Regions from separate parts of the Actinomadura sp. 9N215 genome, predicted to be linked through region 3. Evidence: riboswitches for the same ligand, from Rfam matches in the RefSeq annotation. Region 3 holds a riboswitch; each other region holds the start of a gene.
What was found. A riboswitch is a leader RNA that binds a small molecule or an ion and turns the genes downstream of it on or off. The one in region 3 is predicted to bind cyclic di-AMP.
Positions count from the first base shown of each region.

Region 1: linked by a shared signal. The riboswitch ahead of ACH34T_RS06275 (hypothetical protein) and the one ahead of ACH34T_RS42660 (CHAP domain-containing protein) in region 3 are both predicted to bind cyclic di-AMP.
Region 2: linked by a shared signal. The riboswitch ahead of ACH34T_RS35595 (NlpC/P60 family protein) and the one ahead of ACH34T_RS42660 (CHAP domain-containing protein) in region 3 are both predicted to bind cyclic di-AMP.

Region 1 covers NZ_JBIRBA010000003.1:178,123-188,635, forward strand. Annotated here, with positions in the region: gene ACH34T_RS06270 (M28 family peptidase) at 89-1,450, opposite strand; cyclic di-AMP (ydaO/yuaA leader) riboswitch at 2,064-2,276, shown strand; gene ACH34T_RS06275 (hypothetical protein) at 2,285-3,013, shown strand; gene ACH34T_RS06280 (DUF4360 domain-containing protein) at 3,164-3,826, opposite strand; gene ACH34T_RS06285 (multicopper oxidase domain-containing protein) at 4,292-8,056, shown strand; gene ACH34T_RS06290 (Fur family transcriptional regulator) at 8,267-8,725, shown strand; gene katG (catalase/peroxidase HPI) at 8,800-10,513, opposite strand, start outside.
Region 2 covers NZ_JBIRBA010000029.1:17,497-28,009, reverse strand. Annotated here, with positions in the region: gene ACH34T_RS35610 (type III pantothenate kinase) at 1-123, shown strand, start outside; gene ACH34T_RS35605 (LacI family DNA-binding transcriptional regulator) at 925-2,007, opposite strand; gene ACH34T_RS35600 (LuxR C-terminal-related transcriptional regulator) at 2,437-2,667, shown strand; gene ACH34T_RS35595 (NlpC/P60 family protein) at 3,049-3,975, opposite strand; cyclic di-AMP (ydaO/yuaA leader) riboswitch at 4,135-4,328, opposite strand; gene ACH34T_RS35590 (amino-acid N-acetyltransferase) at 4,635-5,156, shown strand; gene ACH34T_RS35585 (RDD family protein) at 5,161-5,955, shown strand; gene ACH34T_RS35580 (RDD family protein) at 5,961-6,587, shown strand; gene ACH34T_RS35575 (Lsr2 family protein) at 7,654-7,977, shown strand; gene ACH34T_RS35570 (ATP-dependent Clp protease ATP-binding subunit) at 9,279-10,513, shown strand, end outside.
Region 3 covers NZ_JBIRBA010000046.1:30,161-40,673, forward strand. Annotated here, with positions in the region: gene ACH34T_RS42645 (DEDD exonuclease domain-containing protein) at 1-433, opposite strand, end outside; gene ACH34T_RS42650 (NYN domain-containing protein) at 896-2,173, shown strand; gene ACH34T_RS42655 (NlpC/P60 family protein) at 2,527-3,450, shown strand; cyclic di-AMP (ydaO/yuaA leader) riboswitch at 3,947-4,146, shown strand; gene ACH34T_RS42660 (CHAP domain-containing protein) at 4,329-5,159, shown strand; gene ACH34T_RS42665 (hypothetical protein) at 5,220-6,500, shown strand; gene ACH34T_RS42670 (M48 family metallopeptidase) at 6,497-7,930, shown strand; gene ACH34T_RS42675 (Ig-like domain-containing protein) at 7,950-9,173, opposite strand; gene ACH34T_RS42680 (cytochrome c oxidase subunit 4) at 9,359-9,769, opposite strand; gene ctaD (cytochrome c oxidase subunit I) at 9,773-10,513, opposite strand, start outside.

The DNA.
Region 1 (10,513 bases), on a different contig from region 3:
GGGGGACCGCCGATGTCTCCTACAGCGCCGCAGTCCGGACATGCGTCACGGACCGGACGTGTATGGTGACGCCGCGCCATCCCCGCCGCTATTTGTGGCGGGCCACGTCGTACGCGGCGCAGCCGATCAGTTCGAGGGACACCTGGAGCCGCTTCAGGCTGATGTTCTGGGCGATCGTGTCCTCGGGCGTGTGGTAGATCGGTTCGAGCTGGCTCGGCGCCTCGTTGCCGCGCCAGCTGAAGTTGCCCGCCGCGATGCCGCGCTCGAAGAACGCCTCGTGGTCGCTGGAGCCGCGGGCGGTGGGGCCCTGGACCTGGTCGACGTAGCCGAGCCGGCGCGCGGCGGCGTTCACCGCGGCGGTGGTGGTGTTGTCCTTGCCGTCCACGGACAGCAGCCAGTACGTCTCCGCGGGCGGATGGCTGGTGGCGACCATGTCGTTCTGGAAGCAGCCGGTGATCCGCTTCGCGCCCGCGTCGTCGAGCTGCTTCACATAGTGCCGGGCGCCGATCAGCCCGTACTCCTCCGAGCCCCACAGGCAGATCCGGATCGCCTGCTGGGTGGGCAGCCGCTTCAGGACGCGCGCCAGTTCCAGGCACAGCACCGTCCCGCTGCCGTCGTCGTTGGCGCCGGGCGAGCCGGGGACGCTGTCGTAATGGGCGCTGACGATGACGGCCTTGCCGTCGGGGTTCGGCAGCGTCGCCTTCCGCTCGGCCAGGACGTTGTACGAGGTCAGCCCGCTGTGGTGGGTGATCTCGAAGGACAGCCGCTTGGCCCCGGCGCGGATCCGCTCGCCGTGGTACCCGGCGAGGCCGAGCACCGGGATCGCGACCTGCTCGGTCAGGGCCGGGGCGAACGAGGCGGCCTTGCGCTCGGGGAAGGTGTCCGAGCGCGCGTTGACGATGAGCGCCGCCTTGGCGCCCGCGGCCGCGGCCGCCTTGGCCTGGTCGGTCTCCTTGCCGACGACGCGGTCGAACAGCACCAGCTTTCCGCGCGCGTCGCCGGGGACGTCGACGACCTTGCCGACGTCCACGACCCTGCCGTGGACGGAGTCGGTCGCGCCCTGCGGCGAGGCGCTGGCCTGCCAGAGCCGCTCGCCCCTGGCGCGGATCTCCGCCAGGTACTTGTCAGCGACGGGGAACGGCTGCAGTTCGACCTTGTAACCGAGGTCGCGGAGCACCCCGGCGATGTAGCGGGCGGCGCGGTGCTCGGACTCGGTGCCGGCGATGCGCCAGCCGATCCCGTCGCTGAGCACCTTCAGGTGCCGCAGCGCCCGCCGGGCGTCGACGCGGCCGACGACGGCCTTGTCGCCGATGGTGAGGGAGGGCGGCAGGAGGGCGCCGGGTCGCTGCCGGGTCGCGGCGGCGGCGGTGCCGGGAAGCAGGCCGACGGTCGCGAAACCGGCGAAGGCCGCGGCTCCGGCCAGCAGGTCACGGCGGTGGACCTCGGACATGGGCGTCTCCTCGGGGAGATCAGGACGCCGTGCCCGTTCCGCGGGCCCGGGTTTCGAGCCGTCCGGACGGGGGCGCCGCGAGGAACAGGACCCCGTTGCCGGTGAATCTACGAAACCGCCCCGACCTCGACAAGGACGGCTGATCGCTCCGCAACTCAACCGTGATCAAGTAGCCGCGTCCGCGAGCCGCCGCCCGCCGCGGGAGGGCGGCCGGCCGGTGGGCAGCACGCTGAGCTGGGGCATTGCTGATTTTGTCCGGGTTTGCCTTCTTTTGACGTAGGGAGTAGCTTGTCGCTCACCAAGGCGCTCGCCAGGCGTTTTGCCGGACCGTGTCCGTTCGGACACGATCGTCCCCCGGGCCGACGACGACGTCGGACGGGGGTGGCGGCGGCGCGACCCACGCGTCGTCTCGTGACGTCCTGCCGCGCGGGTCTCGCCAAGACCCCCGCCCCTCGGCCCGACCATGTGCACGCCGCAGCGTGCTGGCGCTGAGCGAAGCCAGGACCGGCTCTCGGAGCCGCGCCCCGCCACGGGGTGTGCCACACCATCAGCGCCGCTCTTTCGCACCCGGGACACAAGGGTCCCGTGGACGGGCCGTCGTGCCCACAGGATCGCAGCGGCAACGCCGAGTCCGCCGTCGCGCGGAGCCGGGGACCCACCTGAATACCTTTCATCCTCGGTCGCCCTGCGCGGCCAGGCCGTCGCAGACAGGCCGGATGAAAAGCATTCACCCGCACTGGGGTGAATCGGCCTGTCCTCCAGGCCGTAGGGCGACTTCCACGCCCGAACCCGTCAGCTAACCCGGTAGGCGTCCTGGAAGCCAAGGAGACCCCCTTGCAAGGCAAGCACGGCAAGAACCGTTTTCCCCTGGGCCCCCGTACGACCGGCGCCCTGTTCGGCCTCGCCTTCTTCGGCGTGGTCGCGTCCACCGCGCACGCGTCGGTCCTGTCGGACGGCACCGACCCCGGCGACAAGGTGGCCGCCGTCGAGGTCCTCCCCCAGAAGCAGAAGTCCGACCGGACCTCGCCGGGCGGCTCCGGCAAGGAGTCCGACGACGAGAAGTCCGACCAGAAGTCCCGCGAGAAGTCCGGCGAGAAGTCGGGCGAGAAGTCCGAGGCGTCGAACGAGAGGTCGAACGGAACGTCCGGCAAGGTCGAGCGGTCCGAGGTGATCGCCCGGGCCAGGACCTGGAACCCGGGGACCGACGACCGGGTGCGCTACAGCCAGCTTCGCAGCCACAACGGATACCGGGCCGACTGCTCCGGTTTCGTGGCGATGACGCTGGGCCTGCCCAAGCCGGGCCCGAACACCGTGGGCCTCACCTCGTCGCGGTACACCGAGCGCATCAAGATGTCCGAGCTGAAGAAGGGCGACCTCGTCATGGACGCGGAGGGCACCAACACCACGCGCCACGTCGTCATCTTCGAGAAGTGGGCGAACAGCGACCGCACGTCCTACTGGGCGTACGAGCAGCGCGGCCGGTACGGCACCGACCACCGGACGCGCGACTACGGCCTCGACTCGGGCAGCGAATACAAGGCGTACCGCCCGACGAAGCTGTAACCGCTTCGCTGTAACCGCTTCGGAACGGAAAGCGAACGCCCGGCCGGGCATGACCCGGCCGGGCGTTCGCATGAAACTCAAGGCGTTGTGGAACGCTCGCTCAGTTGTCCGAATCACACGACGTTGTGTGATCGCCCGGCGACCATCCGATCAACTGTCGCAGCGTTTCCAGTCGAGCTGGTAGACCGCGTTGGCGTATGCGGATTCCATCGCGATGAAACTGGACTTGGACGAGCTGCCCTTGTTCACGCGCAGTTCGGTGTTGATGTTGAGGTTGCGCTCCGCGCCGCACGGCTTGTAGACGCGCTGGGCGGGGTCGGTCCGGTCGGCGAACCGCCAGTTGTCGTCGTAGGGGCCCTTGAGCTCGTGGCTCACCGACGTGTTCTTCGCGTCGCCCTGGAAGTAGTAGTTCGTCCGCCGCTGCGCGGTGGCGCCCTCTTCCACGTGGGCGAAGCCGCGCGAGACGATGCCGACGACCGCGTAGGTGTATCCCTCGGGGGCGTTGACGTCCACGCTGATGTGGCAGTTCTTCCTGAACTCCGTGGGCGGTGCGTCGCCGCCGGCCCAGGCCACGTACTTGTCGTAGACGACGGTGAAGGCGGCGTTGCCCTGGGAGGGCTCGACCTTCGTCGTGCCGGCCGGGCAACCCGAGCCGTTGATGGTCTCCACACCGATGGTGACCTTGCCCGGAGGGGGCGCAGTCTCGGAGGAGGCGGGGGGGTCGATTGATGCGGAGGCGGTGGTGGCCGTGGCCAGGGTGGGGAGGAGCAGAGCTGCGCCCACCGCGATCGCCGCACGTTTGGCGTTCTTCATGGGTCGGGTCTCTCAGGGGGTAGTCGGCCGACGCCCGTGTCGCCGTGTACACGTCGCGCCGGTCGTTTCCAGCGCATTTACGGCGACTTTGACGTCAACTCGTCAATGGCGATCCTCTCGGTCTGGAGAATCATCCGAGAGGGTATTCGGGCCCCGCCGACTTGGTCAACACTTTGCCTTTGCGCCTTATTAACAATTAACTTCGCGTTTTCTATCCTCTTTAAGGATGGGCCTTAGGGTGGTTTCGTCCCATGCTCGCCCCGGGCTGACCGGATTCGGCCGGAACATCCTGACTCTCCAGTTCGTCATACTGTCAACACCCCGCAAGGACCCCGCGAGCACCGCATACCCCGCGAGCACTGCATACCCCGCGCACCTCGCATACCCCGCGCACCCCGCGTAGGCCGAGGGCCGCCCTGACCAGAGGCGGCCTCCGAGACAACGGGAGTCCAGGGGGATTCACAGATGCCCGTGAAGAGGGTGTACGACGTCGTGGCGCTGCACGTGCCCATCGTCTTCGACGCACACGGGGACCACGACCGCAACGGAATGATCTTCACGCTAGCCGAACACGAGCCGGAGCTGAACAAGGTCAGGGAAAGCTTTCCCACGCCCTTTCCCGACCCGGTGAAGCATCCGGAACTGCTCCCCGACCCGCATCCGCTCGTGCGCCCGCTCGTGCTGCGGGCCCGCGCGGGCGAACGGGTCGTCGTCCGGTTCCGCAACGAGCTGCGGCACCGCGCCGGGATCCACGCGCAGGGCGTCGGATACCGGGTCGTCACCGCCGACGGGGGCGCCGTCGGCCGGAACCCGGACTCGGCCGTCGCGCCCGGCGGCAGCCTCACCTACGAATGGGACGCCGCGGACGAGGGCGTGTTCTTCCTCGGCGACCTCGCCGACCTCCGCGGCGGCGAGGACGGCTCCCAGGCCCACGGCCTGTTCGGCGCGCTGATCGTCGAGCCCGAGGACGCCACCTGGACCGACCCCGTCACCGGCGATCCGCTGCTGGACGGCCTGTACGCCGACGTCCACGTCCCGGGGCAGCCGAGCTTCCGCGAGTACGCGCTGTTCATGCAGGACGAGTCGCCCAACGACAATCCCGTCCTCCCGCCGCACCCGATCTACGAGTGCGAGCGGCCGCGGCCGCACACGCACGCGCCCGCGGCGGGCGGGGAGCGGCTGGCCCCGGTCCTGTTCCCGGAGCACGACGACGACCACGGGGGCGGGCACGAGCACCCGCAGGACGAGCACGCCGCGTCGATGATGCTCATGAGCTACCGCACCGAGCCGATGGGCTGGCGGTCCCTCGCCTACGAGCGGATGCTCGAAGCCGGCGAGCTCGACCCCGCGCGGGACGCGATCGTCGGCGAGGAGCAGCACCACAGCTCCTGGCTGTTCGGCGACCCGGACACCCCGATCTTCCGCGCCTACGGCGGCGACCCGGCGAAGATCAGGCTCGTGCACGCCGGGGTGAAGGAGACCCACGTCTTCCACCTCCACCTGCACCAGTGGCGCGCCGTCCCCGGGAACGGGAACTCGCCGATCATCGACTCGATCACCATCAGCCCGCAGCAGGCGTTCACGATCGAGCCGATCGGCGGGGCGGGCTCGGTGCAGGCGGCGACCGGCGACATCATCTTCCACTGCCACCTCTATCCCCACTTCCACTCCGGCATGTGGGGGATGTGGCGGGTCTTCGACGTCCGCCAGGACGGCGCCGGACGCTACCCGGACGGCACCCCCATCGCGCCGCTCCGCCCGCTCCCCGGACGTCCGGAGCCGCCCGCGCCCACGGCGGAGCGTCCGGGCTTCCCCGCGTTCATCGACGGGACGTTCCCGCAGAAGTCGCCCCGCCCGCCGCGCACGCCGGCGATGCCGGAGGGGATGGGACGGGAGCCGTCCGCGCTGGAGCGGGCGGCGTTCGTCCCCGACCCGCAGCCGGGCGAGGCGTTCACCAAGATCACGCTGGACCCGGACGCGCCCGTCCGCCGCTACCACCTCGTCGTCATGCAGGGCACGCTGCACTACTTCGAGAGCCACGGCCACGGCGGCGGCGGGCACGACGGCGACCACGACGGCGGCGGGCACGACGGCGACCACGACGGCGGGCACAAGGAGACCTGGCATGATCATCGCGGGGTGTTCTTCGTCCTCCAGGAGGAGCTCGACGCCGCGGGCGGCATCGACACCTTCCGGAAGGAGCTCGCCAAGGGCACCCGGAAGATCGAGCCGATCGCGATCCGCGGCCGCAAGGGCGAGATCATCGAGTTCACCCTGACCAACGCGCTCCCGCCCGGCTGCCACGCGGAGACGGCGTTCGACGCCGTCCTGCCGTTCCAGCCGGAGGCCGGGCTGCACGTCCACCTGGTGAAGTTCGACCCGCTGGTGTCGGACGGCGCCAGCGTCGGCTGGAACTACCTGTCCGGGACGACCACGGCCGACGCCGGCCCGGAGGACCACGAGCGGTACCGCTCCTGGATGTACCGGTGGTACTGCGACGAGGAGTTCGGCGTCGTCTTCTTCCACGACCACCTGCTGGCCAACGAGCGGCAGCGGCACGGCCTGTTCGGCTCCATGATCGCCGAGCCGGAGGGCGCCGTCTGGGTCGACCCGCGCGACCACGCCCGGGAGGTCCGCAACGCGGCGCAGGCCGTGGTGAAGCTCCCGGACGGGACCGCCTTCCGCGAGCAGGTGATCCCGGTCGCCGACTTCGTCCCGCTGGTCAAGCACGGCGCCGGGGAGAAGAGCGAGCCGATCAACCCGCCGTCCTTCCCCGGTTCCCTGGACGACCAGGGAACCATGGCCGTCGGGTACCGGTGCGAGCCGCTGCACGAGCGGCCCGGCGACCCGTCCGACTGGTTCTCCAGCGCCGCGCACGGCGACCCGCAGACGCCGCTGCTGCGCGCCTACCCGGGCGAGCGGCTCCGCGTCCGCCTCTACCAGGGGTCGCACGAGGAGCAGCACGGATTCACCATGCACGGCATGCGCTGGCACGCCTGGCGGGACGATCCGCGCTCGCCGCTCCGCTCGCAGCAGACCCTCGGCATCTCGGAGGCGTTCAGCCTGCACCTCGACCCGACGCACAGCCCGGGCGACCACATGTGGGCCTTCTCCGCCATCGACGACACATGGCTGGGCTGCTGGGGCCTGTTCCGCCTCCACGAGGAGCAGCAGAACGACCTCCCGCCGCTGCCGGACGCGTTCACCGACGACGGCCCGCCGCCGTTCGACGCCGGCAACGCGCGGCGCTACCACGTCCGGGCCGTCGCCCGCGAGATCCACTACAGCGACCGGCGCAGCGACCCGTACGGCCTGGCCTACGTCGTGGACGGGGCGCCGGAGGGCGAACCGCTCGTCCTGCGGTGCCGCGCCGGTGAGTGGGTGGAGCTGACCCTCGCGAACGAGGTGGACGTCCCGCCGCAGCCGACGCCCTACGACCCGCCCCTCCCGGCGCTGGACGACCCGGCCGACCGGGAGGTGTCCGAACGGGTGTCCCTGCATCCCGTCGGTCCGCTGCGCTACGACGTCCGCGACAGCGACGGCGCGTTCGTCGGCCGCAACGGCGACGGCACCGTCAAGCCGGGCGCGGACGTCACCTACCGCTGGTACGCCGACACCCCCGGCGTGATCCTCCTGGAGGACCGCGCCGACCTCCGCACCCACCGCCACCGCGGCCTGGTGGGCGCGCTGGTGGTGGAACCGCCCGGCTCCGCCCCGGTGGGCGGGACGTGGACGGGCCACCAGGCGATCATCCGCCGCCGCGGCGCTGAGGACGTCCACGAACTCGTCCTGATCCTCCAGGACGGCGTGCGCCAGTACCACCACGGCGACCCCACCCAGCCGGTGACCGACCTGGAAGACGAGCCGGAGGACTCAGGGCAGAAGGCGTTCAACTACCGGAGCGCCCACCTGTTCCCGCACCGCCCGTCGCTGGCGGTGGACGACCCGGGCACGCCGATCCTGCGGTGCCGTCCGGGCGACGTCGTCCGGGTCCATCTGGCGGTGGGGGCGGATCGTCCGCGCAACCACTCCTTCCAGATCCACGGTGAGACCTGGCCGATGGAGGAGCACCTGGACAACCCGCGCGTGGGCGCGATCGGCGGCCTGACCAACGGGACGCTCCGCACCCTGACGTTCAGGGCCGGGCCGCCCGGAGACTACGCCTACCGGACGGGCGTGTTCCGCTGGGCGCTGACCGAGGGTCTGTGGGGGCTGATCCGCGTCCGCTGAGGGCCGTCCGTCCAGCCGCCTGGCCAGCCGTCCGTCTAACCGTCTGGCCAGGCACTTCGGCCACCTGTCCGCGCCGGCCGGCGGTCCTCCCCGACCGCCGGCCGGCCGCCCGCCCCAGCCCGGGAAGTGCGGCATGCGTCGAATGTCCGAATAGAATTGTGTCGTTCACAGTCTTAAGCCGCTTGTGTTTATGAGGGTAGGTTCGGCGCCATGACCGCATCCCCGCCCCCGGCCACGCCCCCGAGCCCGCCCCCGACCACCGCCGAAGACCTGCGCGGAGTGGGCCTGCGGGTGACGGCCGCGCGGGTCGCGCTGCTGGAGACCGTCCGGGCGGGCGACCACCTCGGCGTAGAGGCGCTCGCCTCCGGGGTGCGCGACAGGGTCGGCCACATCTCCCTGCAGGCCGTGTACGAGGCGCTCCACGCGCTCACCGCCGCCGGGCTGGTGCGCCGCATCGAACCGGCCGGGAGCCCGGCCCGGTTCGAGGGACGCGTCGGCGACAACCACCACCACCTGGTGTGCCGGAAGTGCGGCGCCGTCAAGGACGTCGACTGCACCGTCGGGCACCCGCCCTGCCTCGACCCGGTCGACGACGCCGGATACCTGATCGACGAGGCCGACATCACGTTCTGGGGCCTCTGCCCAACCTGCCGCACAGCGTCCGCCTGACCGAACCACCACACGCCAGAACCGCCGCCCGGAGCCCGTCTGACCTGGGCTCCGGGCGGCGGTTCTGGGGTTCGTCAGTCGAGGTCGAACCGGTCCAGGTTCATGACCTTGTCCCACGCGGCGACGAAGTCGGACACGAACTTCGCCTCGGCGCCGTCGCTCGCGTAGACCTCCGCGAGCGCGCGCAGCTCGGCGTGCGACCCGGAGACGAGGTCGACGCGGCTGCCCGTCCACCTGACCGCGCCGGACGCGTCGCGGCCCTCGAAGGTCTCGGCGTCCTCCGCGACCGGCTGCCACGTCGTGTCCATGTCGAGCAGGTTCACGAAGAAGTCGTTCGTGAGCGACCCCGGCGTCGTGGTGAACACGCCGAGCGACGTCCCCTGGTGGTTCGCGCCCAGCACCCGGAGCCCGCCGACGAGGACCGTCATCTCGGGCGCGCTGAGCGTGAGCAGGTTCGCCCGGTCGAGCAGCAGGTACTCGGCCGGGAGCCGGTTGCCCTTCCCGAGGTAGTTGCGGAACCCGTCGACGGACGGCTCCATCGCGTCGAAGGACTCGACGTCCGTCTGCTCCTGCGACGCGTCCGTCCGGCCCGGGGTGAACGGGACCGTGACGGCGTGCCCAGCGGCCTTGGCGGCCTGCTCGACGGCCGCGCAGCCGCCGAGGACGATCAGGTCGGCGAGCGATATCCGCTTTCCGCCGGTTTGAGCAGAATCGAACGCCTCCTTGACGCCTTCCAGGGTGCGCAGCACCGTCCGCAGCTCGTCCGGGTCGTTGACCTCCCAGCCGTTCTGCGGTTCGAGCCGGATGCGGGCGCCGTTGGCGCCGCCGCGCTTGTCGGTGCCGCGGAACGACGCCGCCGACGCCCACGCGGTGGACACCAGCTGCGACACCGACAGGCCCGAGGCCAGGATCCGCTCCTTGAGCGCCGCGACGTCCGCGTCGTCGACGACATCGTGGTCCACCGCGGGGACGGGGTCCTGCCACACCATCGTCTCGGCCGGGACCTCCGGGCCGAGGTAGCGCGCGATCGGGCCCATGTCGCGGTGGGTCAGCTTGAACCAGGCGCGGGCGAACGCGTCCGCGAACACGTCCGGGTTCTCGTGGAACCGGCGCGAGATCGGCTCGTAGATCGGGTCGTAGCGGAGCGAGAGGTCGGTGGTCAGCATCGTCGGGTGGGTCCGCTTGGACGGGTCGTGCGCGTCCGGCACGGTGCCGGCGCCCGCGCCGCCCTTCGGCCGGTACTGCCACGCGCCCGCGGGGCTTTTGAACAGCTCCCACTCGTAGCGGAACAGCGTCTCGAAGAAGGTGTTGTCCCAGGTCGTCGGGGTGGGCGTCCAGATGCCCTCAAGGCCGCTGGTGATCGCGTCCGGGCCGACGCCGGTGCCGTGGGTGCTCTTCCAGCCGAGGCCCTGCTGCTCCAGCGGCGCGGCCTCGGGCTCGGGGCCGACGTGGTCGGCGGGGCCCGCGCCGTGCGTCTTGCCGAAGGTGTGGCCGCCGGCGATCAGCGCGACGGTCTCCTCGTCGTTCATCGCCATGCGGCGGAACGTCTCGCGGATGTCGCGGGCCGCGGCGAGCGGGTCCGGGTTGCCGTTCGGGCCCTCCGGGTTGACGTAGATCAGGCCCATCTGGACGGCGCCCAGCGGGTTCTCCAGCTCCCGGTCGCCGGTGTAGCGCTCGTCGCCGAGCCAGGTGGTCTCGGGGCCCCAGTAGACGTCCTCCTCGGCCTCCCAGGCGTCCCGGCGGCCGCCGGCGAAGCCGAACGTCTTGAGGCCCATCGTCTCCAGGGCC
Region 2 (10,513 bases), on a different contig from region 3:
ACGGTCATCGCCACCGGCGGCCTCGCGCCCCTCGTCCTGGAGGAGTCCCGCAGCATCGACGCGTTCGAGCCCTGGCTCACCCTCATCGGCCTACGCCTGATCTACGAGCGCAACACCGTCTAGCCGCCACAGACCGGACCCACCCGACGCACGCTTGACAGGACGGCCGGGCCCCGCCCCATTGGCGGCGCGCGCGGCCCCAATTCCCGTTCTATGCCCTCGACCGGAGTCCTGCGGGCCTACGGCCTTGCGAGTGCGCCAGGGCCCCAGGCCGGACCGCCCAGAACGCACAGAGCCATTCGAACGGGCCCCAGGGCAGCGTGCAGGTCGGCGCCCATCCCAGTCGGCTGCGTGACGTCCGAAACTGATGACTCGCTGAGCACAGGGCCCACGCAGACGGTGTCGCTCGCCCGCGTGGACGAGATGTCACTCTCCTGGGTACGCGCCGCCTTGGCCGCTCGTCCGGCTGTGGATCACTCTTTGGGGCGCGAGCGCCCGGGGGTGGCCGGGAGGGGCCGGGCAGGCTCGACGGGTGGCGTGTCAACGACTGACTAGGCGGGGGACGGCCTTCCCACGAAGCGCGCACACGGACGCCTAGGCGACGGCACGAGTCGCCGACGGGGCGACCGCGTGCGAGACGCCGGTGCGGGACGGCGGTACGGGACAGTGGCACAGACGGCGGCGCGGGAGGACGGGACGGCGGTGCGGGACGGTGCGGCGGGATGGTGCGGCGGGATGGTGCGGCGGGACGGTGCGGCGGGACAGTGGCACAGACGGCGGCGCGGGAGGACGGTGCGGGACGGCGGTGCGGGACGGCGGGACGGCGGGACGGCGGTGCGGCGGTGCGGCGGTGCGGTGCGAGAGTGTTGGGGGACGAGGCTTGCCGGGGGCAAGGGTGACTTCTGGCCTGGGGGGCGGCGAAGGTTAAGCGCTTTCGCGGATGACAAGGTCGGGTCTGAGGACCACCTGACGGTGCTGATGGGACTTGCCCTCGCCTACCTCGGCCAGCGCGAGTTCGGCGGCTTCCCAGCCGAGTTCGCGGCGGGGCTGCCGGATGGTGGTGAGGGGCACGGCGGCGCTCGCGGCGAGTTCGATGTCGTCGTATCCGATCACCGCGATGTCCTCGGGGACGCGCGCGCCGAGCCGGATCAGCTCGTTGATCAAGCCGATCGCGAGCAGGTCGTTGGCGCAGAACACGCCGTCGGGTGTCGGCGACATCGCCATGATCTGGTGGGCGGCGGCTTGGCCCTCGCTGGGGCTCAGCGCGTCCAGAATCAGGATCGGGGGTTTTCCGAAGCCGGCCTCGACGATCGTACGGGCGGCGCCGTCGCGGCGTTCGACGCAGGGCTGCGGCTCGGGGACGCCGGTCACGAAGGCGATCCGCTCCCGGTCGGTGCCGAGCAGGTGCGCGGCGGCGATCTCACCGCCCGCGACGTGGTCGACCTGGGCGGAGCAGACCCCGGACGCGTCCCGGTCGATCAGCACCACGCTCATCCCCGCGGCGCGCAGCTGGGCGATGTCGCGGGAACCGAGCCCGACGGGGATGATCAGGACGCCGGCGGCGTTCTGCTCTTCCAGGAGTTCCACGGAACGCCGCTCCTTGGCGGCGGAGTGGTCGCTGGAGAGCCAGAGCGCGTCGTGACCGAGGGCGTTGAGCGCGGCCTCCGCCCCCCGGGCGACGTCGGTCGCGTACGGGTTGGTGAGGTCTTCGACGACGACGCCGAATGCGCGCCGCGGCTCGTCGCCGAACTCGCCCGCGGTGCGTTCGGGACGCCGCCGGAGCCGGCGCGCGGACTCGTTCCGGACGAATCCGAGCTCCTCGATCGCCGCGCGAACACGGTCACGGGTAGCTTCGGCCACGAGGTCTGGCCGGTTTAGGACATTCGAAACGGTCCCAACTGAGACTCCAGCACGCCTCGCGACCTCACGAATACTGGTCTGTGGCAACTCGCTCCTCGTCCCGTCCCAGGCATGTTTCCCCAGGTAGTGGAGTTTTGCATAGTGCATTCGCGAAAGCACGGTCACAGACCGCGACCATCGGCGCGCACATTGCACTGAACCAGCGCTTGACGGGCCGGATCCGGCCGCCTAGCGTTCCGAGCCGAAGCGTAGCTTGAAACGATTCACGATCTTCGACCACGGCGAGATCTGGCGAGTCCAACGAGAAGGGACGGTGCGGATGGCTGGCGATCCCATCCCGTCTCCCTCGGATGGCCAACGAGTGAATCGTCACCCGGAGTTCCCCCGAAAGCCCCCGCAATCGGCCCAACGGCCACCTCCGGCCAAGCGCGCGAGACAGAAAAGGAAACCGATGATCTGAGTCCGGAGGCGCTCCGGGCCCGGCAACCCAACGCGCGTACAGATCGAGGCCAACCCGTGCCTGTGCAGCGGACGGCTGCATCCCCGCGGTCATCACCACGGACGAGGGAGGACGGAGTGGAACAGGCCACACTCGCACGTCGTGGCACCGACGATTTCGGGCTGAGCGAGGAAGAGATTCGGCTGCTCGCTCAAATCGCCAGCGGTGTCACCGCCGATGTGGCGGCTCGCAAGCTGGAGCTGAGCGCACGGACCTTGCGACGCCGGTTGCGGACCATCTGCGACCGGCTGGAGGTCAACACCCCTATCGAGGCCGTGGTGTGGGCGGCCCGAAGGCAGCTCATCTAGCGGCAACCCCCAATGACGCTCGTCCGGGGACGGCGAGCGCCACGAGAATCCAGGCGGCAAACATTCAGAACCCTCCGTCCGACCCCGCAGCGGCGGCGCCCGCACCCTGACAGGTAGGTCCCTGCAGGAGGCGTCGCCGCGGACGGTGTTCAACGCTCGCCGCAGACGGTGTTCAACGCTCGCCGAGGACACGTCAAGCGCGCCCTCGATCTCATCGACGCCCGCAACGCCCGTGACACCCACCAGATGCGCCCGCCGACCGCAGGGGCCCATCCGAGGGCGTCCAGGGGCGTCCTAGGACGCTTGCCGAGCGCAAGGGATTCCGCTGACCATTCTCAGTCGGACACCAGGGCGCTAGGACGCTGGGGGCGTCCGCCGGGCTCAGGCGACTCGGACGCCGCCGGCGAAGGGACGGCCCGCCATGGGCGCGATCTTCACGACGTCGCCGGTGTGGGGCGCGTGCAGCATCTTGCCGCCGCCGACGTAGATCCCCATGTGGTGCAGGTCGGAGTGGAAGAACACGAGGTCGCCCGGCTGGAGCTGGCCGCGGGACACGTGGGTGCCCGCGTTCCACTGGCTGCCGGTGTAGTGCGGCAGGTTGATGCCGACCTGCTTGTAGGCCCACATCGTCAGGCCCGAGCAGTCGAAGGCGTTCGGCCCGGCGGCGCCCCAGACGTACGGGTCGCCGATCTTGGTCATCGCGTAGCGCAGGGCCTGCACGCCCTTGCCGGTGCCGACGACGGGGAGTTTGGCGAGCTGGGTGGGGTCTCGCTTGACGAGCGTGCCGCGGACCTTCTCGTACGTCTCGGTGACCTTCTTGCGCTGCGAATCCAGTTGCGTACGCAGCGCCTTCACCTGCGTGGCGCGCGCTTCGGCGGACTTGCGGGCGCGCTGCGCGGCCTGCATGGCCTGCATCAGCCCGAGGACTTTGGTGCTGTCCCGCTTGGCGAAGTAGTTGAGCGTGGCGGCCTGGTCGAGGACGGACTGCGGGTCCTGGGAGGCGACGAACGACACCGTGGGGTCGGAACCGCCCTGCATGTAACTGGTCGCGGCCAGAGAACCGACCTTCTCGCGGATGGTCTGGAGGGATTTCTCCTGCCGTTGGGCGTTCTCGGTGGCGACCTTGGCCGCGCGCTGCGACTGCGCGAGTTTGACCTTCAGCCCGTTGTACTGCTCGGTGAGCTGCTCCAGCTGGTCGGCGAGCTTGAGGGCCTTCGCCCTGAGTTCCTTCGTGGACGGCTCAGGGTCTGCGTGCGCGACCGCGACCGTGTGCGGTGCGACCGAAAGGGCGACGAGCGCACCGGCCACGGTGATCGCTCTACCGCGGAACCGGGCCGTCCAGGGCGCCCAGGCCGTCCGGGGCTTCTGGACTTTTCGGGCCGTCCGGGCTTTCCGCGCCGATGGCGACTGCCGGGAGCTTGAACGAGCAGATCGTGAAAGGGAAGCAGGGCGCGATGGCTCCACGAATTCTCCTCTCCTCGTCCGCCTACCGAGTTAGCTGACGGGTTGGGGCTGGAGCAGCCCGTCCGCGGGCACGCGTGGAATTCGGTTCCACGCGGCTGCGGATTCACCCCTCACGGTGTCAGCCCGGGGCGGCTCCCCGAACGCTCCGGAAGTGGGTCCCCGGCTCCTCGGGGCGCTGGTTGCGGCCCTTGGACTCGGCGGTGCGGCCTCCGCGTCCTGCGGTTGGCCGACGTCAGCGCAGGACACTAACGGAACCCGCTTTGGATGCCAACCAGAACATGCGAAATCGCAGGTGGCGGCGGCTTGTCGGCACCGGAGCGCCGGTCACGCCCCCTGAAATCCTGTGTCCTTGCTCACTTTTTGGCACCCCGGGCAATGCCTAGTCGGTTTTATCTAGTCACTGCTGCTCGCCCATCGCCGCATGCGGAGCCAGCCCGCATCGCCCGCCTGCGGGCACTACTGACCGCTGGCGGTGGCGACGCGTTCGATAATCTCGCCTGTTTGTGGAGGTCGTGATCCGGCGAGCCCGTACCGCCGACGTTCAAGAGATTCGCAGGCTGGTCGATCGGTACGCCGGTTCGGGACGACGCCTGCTGAAGAAGTCCACGGTGAAGCTGTACGAGGACGTCCAGGAGTTCTGGGTCGCCGAGGACGTCCAGCACAGCACGCCGGGACCGGTCGTCGCCTGCGGCGCGCTGCACGTGATGTGGGAGGACCTCGCGGAGGTCCGTTCCGTCGCCGTGAGCAAGGAGTACGGCGGACGCGGCATCGGGCACCGGATCGTGGCCCGTCTGCTGGAGACCGCGCGGGAACTCGGCGTGCGGAGGGTGTTCTGCCTTACCTTCGAGGTGGAGTTCTTCGCGCGCCATGGCTTTCAGCAGATCCTGGGGACTCCGGTGGCGCCAGAGGTGTACGAGGAGCTTCTCCGCTCCTACGACGAAGGCGTTGCAGAGTTCTTGAACCTCGACCGGGTCAAGCCCAATACGTTGGGCAACACCCGGATGTTGCTTCGCCTGGAGGACTGACCCGATGAGCGATTCCCCCGACCGCGGGCGGCGGTACCCGCCGCAGCAGGGGCAGGGTTCCTACGGCCCGCCGCCTCCGTACCAAGGTCCCCAATGGCAGCAACCTCAACAGCAACCGCAGGGACAACCACAGCAGCAGTGGCAGCAGCCGCCGCAACAGCAACAGCAGTGGGGTCAGCAGCCGGGGTACAACGAGCCGTACGACGCGTCCCATGACGACTACGGCGGCGATGAGCTGCCCTTGGCGCCGATCCATCGCCGTGCAGGCGCGCGGCTCATCGACAACGGGCTCGTCGCGGTTTTCGGGTTCGCGCTCGTCCTGCCGATCACGATCGGTGCGTTCGGCCTGGGCAAGCCTGGCAGCAAGACCGAGGACGAGGGGGGTGTGTGGAACTGGCCCATCATCTTCACCCTTTTCTGTGTCCTGTCGGTGTTGCCGTTGCTCTACGAGGCCGTCCAACTGTCCATGTCTGGACGAACGCTCGGCAAGCGCGTCATGGGGCTTGGCATCGTCCAGGCGCCCGGCGGGCAACCATTGACCACCACGCAAGCCGTGTGGCGCGCTGGAATCGTCCATGTGGGCTACCAGATCGGCGTTTTCTTCTTCCTGGTCATCGCGGTGATGGTGTGGGACTACGCCGCGTACGGGATGGTGCTGGTCTGGGCGGGCGCGTTGATGGCGTACCTGTGGGCGATCTGGGACCAGCCCCTGCACCAGGCACTCCACGATCGCTTGGCCGGGACGCTGGTCGTCGATGAGCGGGCCGGCTACGACGAGTACGCCGAATACCCGGAGTAAGGCCCGTGCGGGAGGCACCGCTCGCCGAACCGGGCCAGCGCCTCCTGGCGCGCATCGTCGACACCCTCATCGTCGGTGTGCCCGTCATCGTCGTCGTCCGTGCCTTGGTGTCCGGACCCACGGTGGACGTCGTCGCCCCACCGGCCTTCGCCGGATGCATGCTGCTGTACGAGGCGATCCAGCTCACCCTCTGGAGCCGGACGATCGGCAAACGCGTCGCCGGCATAGAAGTCGTCGTCGTCGCCCCCAATGCGCCTCTCGCGCCCGGGGAGACGGCGGCGAAAGCCCGCCGCGGCAAGACGGAGGCACTGACCTCCGAATCCGCGCCCGAATCGCAAGAGACAGACGCCGAGTCGAGCCGGCAAGGGCAAGAGGACGAATCGGGACCGACGCCGGACGCCGCGACGGACCTCGTGCCGATCAATGAGCGGCCCCGCCTGGACGTTGTGCGCGCCGTTGCGCGTGCCGCGGTCTATTCGCTGCCGATCGCGGCGCGTCCGATTCCCGTTGCCGGGCTACTTGCGGGCATCTTCTGGTTGGCGAACGCGGGGGCCCTGTACGAGGGCACGCGCCGCCAGGCCGTCCATGACAGACTCACCGGGACGCTGGTCGTAAAACGCCTCTCCCGTTGAATCATCGGCCTTCTGAGAGCCACTCTCAGGTTTCCTCGTCCGAACTGTGAGACGGCCGGGCCCGACTTCGCCGGCTCATGATCCCTCGGCGCACGGAGTGGACACGCCCGGCCATACCGGCTTTCGTGGAGATGTCCGCTCTGTTTCGGACGCCCGGCGTTCGCACGGCTAATGCCAGCTCGTTCAGGTTACGGCCCTGAATCGGGGTGAGATGTGTCTCGTCCCGGACGCGTCCTCCGCTTTGAGAGGGCGCTTGTGGCCCCTTGCCCTTCGGCCTGGGCCTGGCTCACATTGGGCCCAGGACTTACTCCGGATGGGACACCGTCTCGCTTGGAACGGGCCTTTCGCTTCACGTGTCCCTCGGGATCGGAGGAGCTCGGCACCCGGCTCCGGCATCGCCTCCGACGCGGGTTGAAGAACTGGGGCGGAGGTGGGATTGTGTCGCAATCTCCTGATTTCGGGATGGGCGAGTACCGAGCGCTTCCACGCGGAGAGCGCGGTCCGTGACTTCCCGTCACGGGCGGGCGGCAACAGATTTCGGCTCGGCTCACCAGGTCGTTATCCAGCCACATCGTCCGGCCGGGGCGGTGATCAGCCGCCGTGCTGCGGGCCGGGCGGCCCCCGGGACATTCCCCCGGGTCGCGGTTAGCGCCGTTACGTCAGAGTTAATCGGTGGCGGCGGTGTCCGTGTGCCCCGGCTGTTAAGGTCGCCCGCACCGCTTTCGCCTCCGGACGGTCCGTCCGCCGGAAAGCGGAGCCGTCCGCAAACGCGGGCCAATGCGCGAGCGCCGACCCAGGTCAGCGCGTCGCGTCGTGACGCCCGCCGTGCCCGAAAACCCCGTCGTGCTCGGGCCTGGCGAAGAATTCGCAGGCCGTGTCCGGTGCGTCCGGGCGCATCGCCGGACGCTCTGGAAACGACGAGGCGATTACTCCCGGTCACGGGCCGGAAGGCGACTTCGCCGGGGAGTGCCGGTTCAAGGAGGGCGGCGGAATTGTCATCGGCGCACCACTCGGTATATGTTTGTCAACCGAATGCAGTTTGCTCAAGCCGAAAGGGTCTGTCCCCATGGCACAGAAGGTTCAGGTGCTTCTCGTCGACGACCTCGACGGTGGCGAGGCGGACGAGACCGTAGCGTTCTCGATCGACGGCGCCTCCTACGAGATCGACCTGAGTGGCGCCAACGCAACGAAGCTGCGGGATTCTCTTAAGCCGTTCGTGGAGAAGTCGCGCAAGGCGGGTACGGGCACGCGTCGTCGCCGGCAGCGCGGCGCGTCCAGCCGCGAGCGCAGCGCTGAGATCCGCGCCTGGGCCAAGAACAATGGCATCAAGGTCAATGAGCGCGGCAGGATCCCGGCCCATGTGATCGAACAGTACGAGGCGGCCAACTGACCCGTCAGCCCACCGGCGGCCCGTCTCCGTTCGTGAGACGGGCCGTTCGTCTGCGGCCCGGTTCACTGTTCACTTCACCCGTTCACTCGGCCGGTTCCCATGCGCATCGTTCCTCTGGCCCGTTCGCTCAGCCGAGTTCGCATGTGCCACCGTTCCCGTGGCCAGTTTCCGCCCCGTTGCCTGCCTCCGTTTCCCGTCCGGTTTCGTTTGGGCTCCAGTTCGCCTGACTGGTTCGTCCGACCAGTTCGTCCGACCTGGTTCGCCCGACCCGGTTCATCCGCGCCGTCGTTTTACCTGCGGGCCGCTCGTTACCCGCAGTCCGCTCGCGTTGCGGCGTCGTTTCGCTCGCGGCTCCAGTTCACTTGACTGGTTCGTCCGCCACGTCGTTTCCGGCTTGGCCGGTACGCGCACCGCTTCACGCGGCGTCGTCGTTTCGTCCACGGCTCCTGTTCGCTTAGCGGTTCGTCGGACAAAGTTCCCCGCGCGGCGAACAAGAGTTGCCCGCCCGGCGAGTTGACGTGGCTGGTCGGCAAGGTCTCGTTCGCGCGGCGGCGTCGTTCGCTCGCGGTTTGCCTTCGTTCGTTGCGTTCATTCGCTTGAGTTGTTCGTCTGCGGACTGGTCTCCCAAGTGGTCGGCCTCGGCGGCCTCGGTGGGGCTGCGGCTCCTTGCTGGACGGTCGGCCGCCTCGTCCACCACGCGGCGGTTTCCGTAGTTGATTCGTGTGGCGGGCGGCTTGGATGACTTGCGGCCGCAGTTCGCTTGATCCGTCGTGCGCGGTCTCGTCTTCCGCTCTTCCGCGTGGTTCGTTCGGGTTGAGCGGTCACGCGCCCCGGGTTCGGGGGATCGTTCGCGGTGTCGACTTGCTTGCTCTGGCCCCCTTGGCTGGCTGGTTTGCTTGGGCCGGTCTTGCAGCCGGTCCGCGTGGGCCGGTTCGGTTGCGGCGGTGCTCGCTCGTGCACAGCCCTCTTGTTGCGCGCTGGTCGCGTTCGCTTGTGGCGTAGCGGCCGGACGGTTTGCGCGCGCGCCCAGTGAGGTACAGAGGCCGCGCGGGTGGAACTTCACCCCCATTCGGCACTCCCGGCCCGCGCCCTGACCGACCTGCGGAAAGCCCCCGTTCGCTTGGGGCGTAGCGGGAACATGACGCACCGATGCGGTAGTTGGATGAGACTGAACAGCGCTTAGCTGGGGAACGTCTCCTGGTGGGAGTGCACCGGGCGGCCTCCTCGGGGCGGGCTAGCATGCGGAAGGACAGTTCCGGACGTTCCGGACTCTGCCCAACCGCTCTGTGAGGAGCGACGAGATGTTCGAGAGGTTCACCGACCGCGCGCGGCGCGTTGTCGTCCTGGCCCAGGAGGAGGCCAGGATGCTCAACCACAACTACATCGGCACCGAGCACATCCTCCTGGGCCTGATCCACGAGGGTGAGGGTGTCGCTGCCAAGGCTCTGGAGAGCCTCGGGATCAGCCTTGAGGCGGTGCGCCAGCAGGTCGAGGAGATCATCGGCCAGGGCCAGCAGGCGCCGTCAGGCCACATCCCGTTCACTCCGCGTGCCAAGAAGGTCCTTGAGCTGTCGCTGCGCGAGGCGCTGCAGCTCGGCCACAACTACATCGGCACCGAGCACATCCTGCTGGGTTTGATCCGTGAGGGCGAGGGCGTCGCGGCCCAGGTTCTTGTGAAGCTCGGCGCCGACCTGAACCGGGTGCGCCAGCAGGTCATCCAGTTGCTGCACGGCTATCAGGGCAAGGAGCCGGCCGCCTCCGGCGGGCCCTCGGAGTCGGCTCCGTCTACCTCCCTCGTCCTCGACCAGTTCGGCCGCAACCTGACGCAGGCCGCGCGCGAGGGCAAGCTCGACCCGGTGATCGGGCGGGGCAAGGAGATCGAGCGGGTCATGCAGGTGCTGTCCCGCCGTACCAAGAACAACCCGGTGCTGATCGGGGAGCCCGGCGTCGGCAAGACCGCCGTCGTCGAGGGCCTTGCGCAGAAGATCGTCAAGGGCGAGGTGCCCGAGACGCTGAAGGACAAGCAGCTCTACACCCTCGACCTTGGCGCGCTGGTCGCCGGCTCCCGGTACCGCGGTGATTTCGAGGAGCGCCTGAAGAAGGTGCTGAAGGAGATCCGCACCCGCGGCGACATCATCCTGTTCATCGACGAGCTGCACACGCTGGTCGGTGCGGGCGCCGCCGAGGGCGCGATCGACGCCGCGTCCATCCTCAAGCCGATGCTGGCGCGCGGCGAGCTGCAGACCATCGGCGCGACGACGCTGGACGAGTACCGCAAGTACCTGGAGAAGGACGCCGCGCTAGAGCGCCGCTTCCAGCCGATCCAGGTCGCTGAGCCGTCGCTGTCGCACACGATCGAGATCCTCAAGGGCCTGCGGGACCGCTACGAGGCGCACCACCGCGTGTCGATCACCGACAGCGCGCTGGTCGCCGCGGCGCAGCTCGCCGACCGCTACATCAGCGACCGGTTCCTGCCGGACAAGGCGATCGACCTGATCGACGAGGCGGGCTCGCGGATGCGCATCCGCCGGATGAC
Region 3 (10,513 bases):
GCGCGAGGTCCACGGTGTCGACGACGGGGAACGCGGGCCAGGCGTAGCCGTGCTGGGCGCACGCGGCCTTCAGGAAGCCGATGTCGAACGACGCGTTGTGCGCGACGAGGACGCAGCCGCGCGCGAACTCCAGGAACGCGGGCAGCACCGCCTCGATCTTCGGCGCGGCCGTCACCATCGCCGTGGTGATGCCGGTCAGCGCGGTGATGAACGGCGGGACTGGCCCGCCGGGGTCGACGAGCGTGCCGAGCTCGCCGAGCTCCTCTCCCCCGCGCACCTTCACCGCGCCGATCTCGGTGATGGCCGAGTCGGCGGCCGAGCCGCCGGTGGTCTCCAGGTCGACCACCACGAAGGTGACCCCTGACAGTGGCGTGCCGAGGTCGTCCAGAGTTCCCTGGACGCCGGCCGTCCGGACACCGTGCGCAGCCGTCATGTGCGCGACCGTAGAGGACCCCACCGACAGAAGCCGGGCCCGCTAGGGTTGAGGTGCGCCGGCACGTCCCGCCGGGCGGGGGCCGCGGGGACGGTTCGGGGAGGCCGGGCGCGATCCGTCCGATCACGCGTCCGCCCTGGTTAGGGTGCGGGCGGCTCGGGAAGACACAGCCCACCGGCGGCGCAGCCCGGAAGGAGCGGGAACATCGACAGCGGCCCCGAAGCGACCCCCGGCGGCGAGGAACCCGCGGCGAAGCCGCGTGATGCCGAGGGGGCTCCCCCCGAGGCCCCCCGGAAAGAGCCGTGCCACGCCGCGGGGACGACCCCCCGGACCCCTCGGGAGGAGCCGCGTCAGCCCGGGGAGGCGACCTCGCAGGCCCCAGGGGAAGAGCCGCGTCAGGCTGGGGAGACGACGTCCGAGAACTCCGGGGAAGAGCGTCTTGGGCGGCCGCTGCCCGAGGCCGTGCGCCAGGCGGTCGTGGAGGCGGCCGCCGAGGTGATCGGGGGGCTGCCGCTGGACGACGTCCCCGCGCCGCTGCGCCGGTTCGCGCGGTTCGAGCGCCGCAAGCGCGCCAAGCTCGCCGGGCAGCACATCGCGGCGGCGCTGGAGAAGGACCCCGGCTTCCGGCGGCGCGTCGCCGAGCCGCTCCGCAGCCAGCAGGCCGGGCTGGCGGAGGCCGTCGAGGGCGGGGACGTGCCGCCCGCCGCCGACCCCGTCAAGGTCGCGGTGCTGGCCTACCTGCTGCGCCCCGCCGGCTGGACGGGCCTCGTCGAGGCCGCCCGCGAGGAGCTGGAACGCTCCGCGACCGCCTCGGAGGAGGAGGCCGCCGAGCGCCGGGTCGCCGCGCTGAAGGAGGACCTGGCCGCCGCCCGCACCGCCCGCGCCGCCGAGGTCGACCGGCTGCGCGCCGAGCTGCGCGAGACCAAGGCCGAGGTCGCGGACCTGCGCCGCAAGCTGCACGACGCGCGCACCCGGTTCCGGTCGGCGGAGGAGCGCGCCGACGCGGTCGCGGCCGAGGCGGAGCGGGCGCTCGCCGTCGCGCGCGAGTCGACGGCCGCGTCCGAGAAGGAGCTGCGCAAGCTGCGCGCCCGCGCCGCCCAGGCCGAGGCCGCCGCGGAGGCCGCCAAGCGCGCCGCGCGGGAGGGCCGCAACGTGGAGGACGTCCGGCTGCGGATGCTGCTCGACACGCTCGTGGACGCGGCGCAGGGCGTCCGGCGGGAGCTGGCGCTGCCGTCCACGATCGGGCGGCCCGCGGACGCGGTCGGCGCGCTGGAGCCCGACCGGGAGGCGCACCGCGCGCTGCCGGGCCGGGCGCTGTCCGACAGCGACCCGCAGTTGCTCGACCGGCTGCTGACCCTGCCGCGCGTCCATCTCGTCGTGGACGGCTACAACGTCACCAAGACCGGGTACGGGGAGCTGCCGCTGTCCGACCAGCGCACCCGGCTGCTGTCGGGGCTCGGCGGGCTCGCCGCGCAGACCCGCGCCGAGGTGACGTGCGTGTTCGACGGCGCGGAGCTGGACGCGCCGGTCGCCATCGCGGCGCCGCGCGGCGTCCGGGTGCTGTTCAGCCGCCCGGGGCAGACCGCGGACGAGCTGATCGGCGAGCTGGTGCGGGCGGAGCCGCAGGGCCGCGCCATCGTGGTGGTGTCGTCCGACCGGGAGGTGGCCGACGCGGCGCGGCGCGCGAACGCCCGGCCGTGCCCGTCGACGCTGCTGCTGCGGCGGCTCGGCAGGGCGTGAGCGCCAGGGCACGAGCCGTAAGCGCCGGCGCGAAGGCGCCGGCGGACGGTGCGGCCAGGCCATAAGGTGGCCATAAGGCTCCCGTAAGGGAAGTCTCGCGTTCGGTCATCTTGACATCACGGAAAGTGGACATTGTCCGCTGATGTCGATCAAAGAGTGACGAACCGGTTGTGACGGTTGTTGACCCTCGCTAATGTCGTCCGCTGACGTCGTGGACGAGAGGGGCGAGACCGACCGTGGCCAACGAACTCATCGGGGCACCAGCGCAGCGGCGTGACCGGAGAGGCGGTTCGGCGAGCAGAGTCGTCTCCCGTCGCCTGGCGGCCGTCACCTGCATCACCCTGACGGCCTCCTTGGCGTCCCCCCTGGCGGTGGCGCACGCCGAACCCAAGCCGACCAGGGCGCAGGCGCAGAAGAAGCTGAACAAGCTCAACGAGGAGATGGACCAGAAGGTCGAGCAGTACAACCAGAACAACGAGAAGCTCAAGGTCGCCAAGAAGAAGCTCGACGCGGCGACCAAGGCGAGCAAGCGGGAAGAGACGGCCTTCGAGCAGCAGCGCTCCAAGATCGCCGAGATGGCGGCCGCCGCGTTCAAGAACGGCGAGTCGACCGACGTGACCGGCTTCGTCGGCAGCAAGAACCCGCAGGCGATCCTCGACCAGGCGGCGGTCTTCTCGCACCTGTCGCAGGAGCGCAGCTCCCAGCTCACCCAGTTCCTCGCCACCGCGCAGCGGCTGCGCCGCGAGCAGGCCGTGGCCAAGACGGCCTACGACGAGGTGAAGTCCAAGACGGACGACCTGAAGAAGCAGAAGCAGGACCTCGACAAGAGGGTCGAGAAGCAGGAGGCGCTGGTCCGGCGGCTCGGCGGCGGCACGTCCTCGGGCGGCGGCGGCACCGGCGGCACCTACAACGGCTCCGCCAGCGGCTCGGCCCGCACGGCGCTCCAGTTCGCCTACGCGCAGCTCGGCAAGGCGTACCAGTACGGCGCCGAGGGCCCGAGCACCTACGACTGCTCCGGCCTGACCATGAAGGCGTGGGGCGCGGCGGGCGTCAGCATCACCCGCACCACCAACTCCCAGTACGCCGCCACCAGGCGGGTGTCCAAGAGCGACCTGCAGCCCGGCGACCTGGTGTTCTTCAGCGGCCTCGGGCACGTCGGCCTGTTCGTGGGCGGCGGCAAGATGATCCACGCCCCGAGCACGGGCAAGAACGTGCAGATCGTGAGCATCACCTCGGGCTACTACCTGAGCAACTACTACGGCGCCGGGCGTCCCTGACGCCCTGCCCGTCCGCCGCCTCACAGGCGGCCGGACGGACCGCCTTCACCAACGGACCAGGCCTTGACCTGGTCCGTTGTTGATTTTGTGGGGGTTTGCCTTCTGTTGGGGCTTTGGTACCTTGTCCTGACTCGCGGCGCCCCCCAGGCGCCACGACCCCGCGGCGCCCACCAGGCGCCACGACCCACGCGGCACGTTCTTCGGCCGCGTGCCGGCGGCACGATCCACGTGCCGCCTCCCCCCGGCGGCGCGCTCCACGCGTCGCCCGCGGCGCCGTCCGGCGCCGCGACGGTCTGTACGCAGACCGCGCCCGACCCCGCCCAACGTGCGCACGCCCGCAGCGTGCATGGCGCTGAGAGCGCTGCCACGGCGGTCCCGAGGGTCAGGCCGCAGGACGGTCCCCGGCGACGGGCCGCCGTCCGCACAACATCAGGCGCCGCTCTTTCGCACGCGGGAGACAGGTCCCGCGCACGGGCCCCATATCGCCCCCAGGATCGCAGCGGCAGCGCCGAGTCCGCCGACGAGCGGAACCGGGGACCCATAACCGCCGGCGTCCAGGGACCGTCCCTGGACGGGCATCCGGCACCCGGGGTGAATCGGTGCGCCTCTCCCGGACGACCCGGTGAGAGCCCGCCGTAGGGCCACTTCCTCGCCCGAACCCGTCAGCTAACCCGGTAGGCGTCTGGAAGAACGAAGGAGTGAGACCCGCAGCGTTACCTGGGCGTGGCCGCCCTCGTGCGGCCACGCCCCCCTTCCCCCTGCGCTCCGCCTCTCGGGGTGATCCGGCATGCCCGCGGGCGCGCCGTAGGGCCGCTTCCACGCCCGAACCCTTCAGCTGAGACCCCGGTAGGCGGCTTGGAAGTCTTGGAGATCCCCCCGTGCCAGGCACCCACCGCAAGAAGACCCCCGGCAAGCACCGCAAACCGAGCACCCGGTCCATCACCTGGCGGACGACCGGCGGCATCGTCGTCGGAGCCGCCGTCCTCGGCACCGCCGCGGCCACCGCGCAGGCGTCGGTCCTGCCGTTCGGGTCCCCGTCCGCCACGAGCGCGTCCGCAGACCTGCCGACGACCGGCGGGAAGGACGCGCGCAAGACGACGTCCAAGGACCGACAGAAGGACGAGGCCAAACGCAAGGACGGCAAAGCCTCCAGCAAAGGCTCCGGCCAAGGCTCCAAGGGCAAAAGCGGCGGCTCGCCCAAGAAGCCGTCCGCGAAGTCTCGGCCCACCGCCGCGCAGGCCATCGAGCTCGCCCGGTCGCAGGTGGGCATCACGGAGGACGGCGGCGGCGGGACCAAGTTCCAGAAGTGGTACATGAGCACCTCCCGCGCCCAGCAGACGCTCCAGCGCGACGGCGGCTCCCTCATCGCCTACAGCGACGCGAACTGGTGCGACATGTTCATCTCCTGGATCGGCGAGCGGATCGGCTTCAGCGACCAGATCGGCAGCGACGCCTGGACCGTCGCCCACGCCCGGTGGTTCCAGGCCAACGGCCGCTGGGGCGCCGAGCCCAGGCCGGGCGCGATCGTCTTCTACGCCTGGGGAGGCGGCAAGTCCAGCGGCGACATCCGGCACGTCGGCATGGTGGTCAGGAAGGTCGACGACGACACGATCGAGACCGTCGAGGGCAACACCGGCAACGCGGTCAAACTCAAGGAGCGTTCGACCGACGACGTCGTCGGCTACGGCTACCCCGCCTACAAGGGATGACGGCATCGGCTCCGCCACAGGCCGCACGGCCTCTGCCACAGGCGCCACAGCCTCCACCTCGTGCTGCATAGGATCGCGCACATGAAGGACGGCCTCGTCACGCGGCGCAGGGCGCTCGCCCTCGGCGCGGGCGGGGCCGCGGCACTGCTCGCGGGAGGCGCGGGCGCGGGCATCCTCGGCGCGCAGTCCGGCGACGACGGGACGCCCCGCGCAGGCGCGGCCGAAGGGATCGACGGGTTCGGTCCCCGCGACGCCGCCACCGTCCTCGGCAACCGCGCGCGCGCCGTGCGCAGCGGCGACCGTACGGCCTTCCTCGCGACGGTCGGCGCCGCGCCCCCCGCGTTCCAGGACGCCCAGTCCCGCCTCTACGACAACCTCCGCAGGATCCCAATGGACGGCTGGCGCGAACAGGTCGTCACCACCCAGACCCTGGACGGCGAGAAGGGCGTCGCGGTCGTCCGCGTCAGAGCGCGTTACAAGCTGCGCGGTTTCGACCGGGGCGACGTGGCCCGCACCCAGTACCTGGCCCTCGCCCCACGCTCCGGCGCCTGGACGATCGTCGGCGACGGCTCGCCGCACGGCTTCAAGGACGACGCCGAGATCTGGGACGGCGGCCCCCTGACCGTGTTCAAGGGCCGCGCGAGCCTCGTCATCGGCGACACCACGGGACTCGAAGAGATCGCACGGCGCCTGGACGCCGCCGTCCCCGTCGTCACCGGCGTCGTCGGCGGCGGCTGGGCGCGGCGGGCCGTCGCGCTCGTGCCCGCCGACGCGGCCCTCGCGTCCGCGCTCGCCGGGCCCGGGCAGAGCCTCGGCGAGATCGCCGCGCTCGCGACCGCCGCCCCGTCCGCCGGCGGAGGGCGGGGCGAGGACCGCGTCATCATCTCCCCCGGCACCTTCGGCCGCCTCAACGAGCTCGGCCGCGACGTCGTCCTCGCCCACGAGCTGACGCACGTCGCCACAGGCGGCGCCCGCGACCGCACCACGCCGCTGTGGCTCATCGAGGGCTTCGCCGACTACGTCGGCTACCGCGGGGCGAAGATCGGCGTGCGGGCGGCGGCGGGCGAGCTGCGCCGCGAGGTGGCGGCGGGCCGGATCCCGTCCGCGCTGCCCGCCGCGAACGCGTTCGCGGGCGGCTCGCCGCGCCTCTCCCAGGCCTACCAGGAGGCCTGGCTCGCCTGCCGGATGATCGCCGACCGGTACGGTGAGGCGACGCTCGTGCGGCTCTACCGGACCGCCGGGCGCGTCCCGGAGGAGACCGCGCTGCGCGACGTGCTGCGCCTCCCCCGGGACCGCTTCACCGCCCTTTGGCGCGACTACCTGAAGAAGGAACTCACGTGACCGAGCGAAGCAAGGCGGGGGGACGGCCGCGGATCGCTGCGTCCGTCACCGCCGCCGGGCTCTTCGGCGCCGTCGCGGTCGTCCTCGCCATGACCACGCCGTGGAACCCGCTGCCCGGCCACGTCCCCGGCGGACGCGTGGAGCCCGATCCGGCGCTCGACTTCTCCCCGTCCGAGATCGCGCGGTCCAAGGCGTTCGACTCGGCCGTCAACCCGCCCGCCTACACGGGCCTCGTCGTCGGCCTGGTCGTCATATTCGCGCTGGGCTTCACTCCGCTCGGCGCCCGCTTCATCGGCTGGGTCACCACCCGCACCCACCGCCGCCCGCACCCACCGAGGGGGGACGACCCCCCACACCCCCCGGAGCGCCTTCGGCTTCGTCTTTGGCGAATCATCGTCGCAACCATGGCGCTGACGACGGTGCTGCGCGTCGCGGGGCTGCCGTTCGACGTCTGGAGCGAGTCGGTTCTGCGCCGGTACGGGCTGTCGACGCAGAGCTGGCCCTCGTGGCTCGTCGACCAGCTCAAGTCCCTCGGCGTCACGTGGGTCATCTACACGATCGCCCTGCTGCTCCTGTACTCGGTCGTGCGCCGCTTCCCGCGCTACTGGTGGACGGGCGCCGCCGCCGGAGGCTTCCTCCTGGTCGTACTGGTGTCGTTCATCTACCCGATCGCCGTCGAGCCCGTGTTCAACAAGTTCCACTCACTGCCTGAAGGGCGGTTGCGCACCGACCTGCTCGCGATGGCCGAGCGGGACGGCGTGCCCGTGGAGGACGTCCTCGTCGCGGACGCGTCCCGCAGGACGACGTCGCTGAACGCCTACGTGTCCGGTTTCGGGTCCACGCGCCGGATCGTCCTGTACGACACGCTGCTGAAGTCGCCGCCCGCCCGGGTCGAGTCGATCGTCGCGCACGAGCTCGGGCACGCCAAGCGCGACGACGTCCTGTACGGAACGCTCGTGGGCGCGCTCGGCATCGCCGGGGCGATGTGCCTCCTCTACCTCCTGATGACCTCTCCGCGCCTCCTGAGCCGCGCGGGCGTCGCACCCACCGGCCCGCCCGCCCCCACCGGCCCGCGCGCTTCCACCGGCCCGCCCGGACGTGGCCGCTCCGGCGGAGCCGCCGACCCCCGGTCGATCGCGCTCGTCCTCGCGCTGGTCGCGGCCGGGACGCAGGTCGGCGCCCCGGTCCAGAACCTCGTCAGCAGGCGCATCGAGGCCCGGGCGGACGCGCACGCGCTGAACCTCACCCGCGACCCGGCGACGTTCGTGTCGATGCAGCACGAGCTGTCGGTGCGCAACATCTCCGACCTGAACCCCGACGGCATGGAGTACCTGCTGTGGCTCACGCACCCGTCGGGCCCCGACCGGATCGCCATGGCCCGCACCTGGGCGCGCATGCACCACGTCCCGGAGCCCCCGCCGCTCCGCTAGCCGCTGGCCGGGCGGCGGGTCAGTCACCCCCTGCGCGCTGCTTGTCCGGCCGTTGCGCGCCCCGCTGCGCGGAGAGCGTCGCGGCGTCCACGCGCGGCGCCGTCGTCACCGACCGCTTCAGCGCGCTGCCCTTCACCCAGTCGTTCCACTTGAGCTGCCAGTAGCCCCAGCCGTTGTCCGGCTCCAGCTCCCGGTCGGACCCGGTCACCGTCACCACGTCGCCGCGCTGCGCCAGCCCGTAGAACCACTTAGCGTTGGACGGACTGATGTTGATGCAGCCATGGCTGACGTTGGAGCTGCCCTGGCTGCCGACCGACCACGGCGCGCTGTGGACCCACTCGCCGCTCTCGGAGATGCGCACGGACTTGTACACGGTGAGGCTGTAGCCGCCTGGGCCGCCGGGGCTGACGCCCATCCACGCCGACGTCATGACCGTGGGGTCCTGCTTCTCCATCGTCAGGTGGACGCCGTTGGTGGTGGTGAACATGCGGGCCCCGCCCCTGCCCATGCTGGTCGGGATGGTGCGGACCTTCTTGCCGTTGACCTTCACCACCATCTTGTGGCTGTCCTCGCCCGCCGTGGAGATGTGCGAGTCGCCGACCTTGAAGTCGACGGCGTAGTTTTTGCCGCCGTACACGTCGCCGCCGGTGCGCACACCGCTGAGGTGGGCCTGGAACGACACCTTGGTGTGGGCGGGCCAGTACTGCCTGGTCCGGAACACGACCTCCTTATCGCTGAACCAATGCCAGGCGCCCTCGACGGTCTTGTCCGCCCGCACCTCCAGCGCCTGCTCGACCGCCTTCCTGTCCTGCACGCCGCGCTCGAACTGCATGACGATGGGCATGCCGACGCCGACCGTCTCCTTGGCGTACGGCCCCTCGACCGTCACGTCGTTCGTCTTCGTGACCTTGGCGGTGGCGAAGCGGCTGCTGACCGTCCTGGTCCTGCCGTCCTCGCCGATCGCCGTCGCGCCGACCGTGTACGTCCGGCCCGGTTCGAGCGTCCAGCGCGACCTCCACCGCGTCCTGTCGGCGTTCAGGTCGCCCTCGACCAGCCCGCCGCCGGCCGACACGGTCACGTTCTCGATGGTGCCCCGGTACGCCTGGACGGCGATGGGGCTGTCCGGCCTGAGCTGTCCCCCGCCGCCCGCCGGCGACACCGTGAGCCTCGTGGCGTCCTTGCCGTCCGCCTCGCCGCCCGAGCAGGCCGCGGCGCCCGCGACCATGCCGGCGCCGATGAGCACTGCCGCCGCCCGGCGGCCCCGGTCTCCCGGTCCTGAGCCACCCACCCCCATGTGGTCCCCCCGGTCGTCCTACTGGGCGATCGGTCCGCCTCCCCAGCCACGTCGCTGGAACGGCGCCCAGTATGTGAAAGGGCCGGTACCCGCAAAAAAGCGGACACCGGCCCCTCATGGGGTTCTTTTACTGATCAGTGGGCGAAATGACCCCGGTAGTACTCGAAGACCAGACCGATCGTGGACAGCAGCGTGGCGGCCACGCCGAGGATGACCAGCCACCAGCCGAACACGACGCCGAGCGCCACGGCCGCGGCCGACAGCCCGAGGAACAGCGGCCACCAGCTGTGCGGGCTGAAGAAGCCCAGCTCACCGGCCGCGTCTGCGATGTTCCCCTCGGGGTCGTCCTCGTACAGCGGACCGCCGTTCGCGGCCTCCAGCCGCCGGACGGTGAAGTGCACGTAGAACCCGATGAGCCCGGCGAGCCCGACCGCGAGGCCCAGCGCCGTCGTGCCCGTCCAGTCACCGGACCAGAGCCAGTACACGATGTCGGTCGCCAGGAAGAACAGCGCGGACCCGTAGAACATGAACGCCTGGACGCGCATCGGCTACTCTCCCTTCGTCCCGGCGAGCTCGCCCTTGGCGCCCACATGCGGATGGTGCAGGTCGAACGCCGGCCGCTCGGAACGGATCTTCGGAATCGAGTTGAAGTTGTGCCGCGGCGGCGGGCACGACGTCGCCCACTCCAGCGACGCGCCGTAGCCCCACGGGTCGTCGACCTCGACGCGCTTGCCCCGCTTCCACGTGATGTACACGTTGTAGAAGAACGGCAGCATGGACGCCCCGAGGACCAGCGAGAAGATGCTGGAGATCTCGTTGAGGCCCTGGAACTCGTCCGCGTAGTCGGCGTACCGGCGCGGCATGCCCGCGGCGCCCAGCCAGTGCTGGACGAGGAATGTGCCGTGGAAGCCGATGAACAGCAGCCAGAAGTGGATCTTGCCGAGGGTGTCGTTCAGCATCTTGCCTGTCCACTTCGGCCACCAGAAGTAGAAGCCCGCGAACATCGCGAACACCACGGTGCCGAACACGACGTAGTGGAAGTGCGCCACGACGAAATAGGAGTCGGACAGCTGGAAGTCCATCGGCGGCGACGCCAGGATCACGCCGGTGAGCCCGCCGAACAGGAACGTGACGAGGAAGCCGAGCGACCACAGCATCGGCGACTCGAACGTCAGTTGTCCTCGCCAGATCGTCCCGACCCAGTTGAAGAACTTCACCCCCGTGGGCACGGCGATGAGGAACGACATGAAGGAGAAGAACGGCAGCAGCACCTGGCCGGTGACGAACAT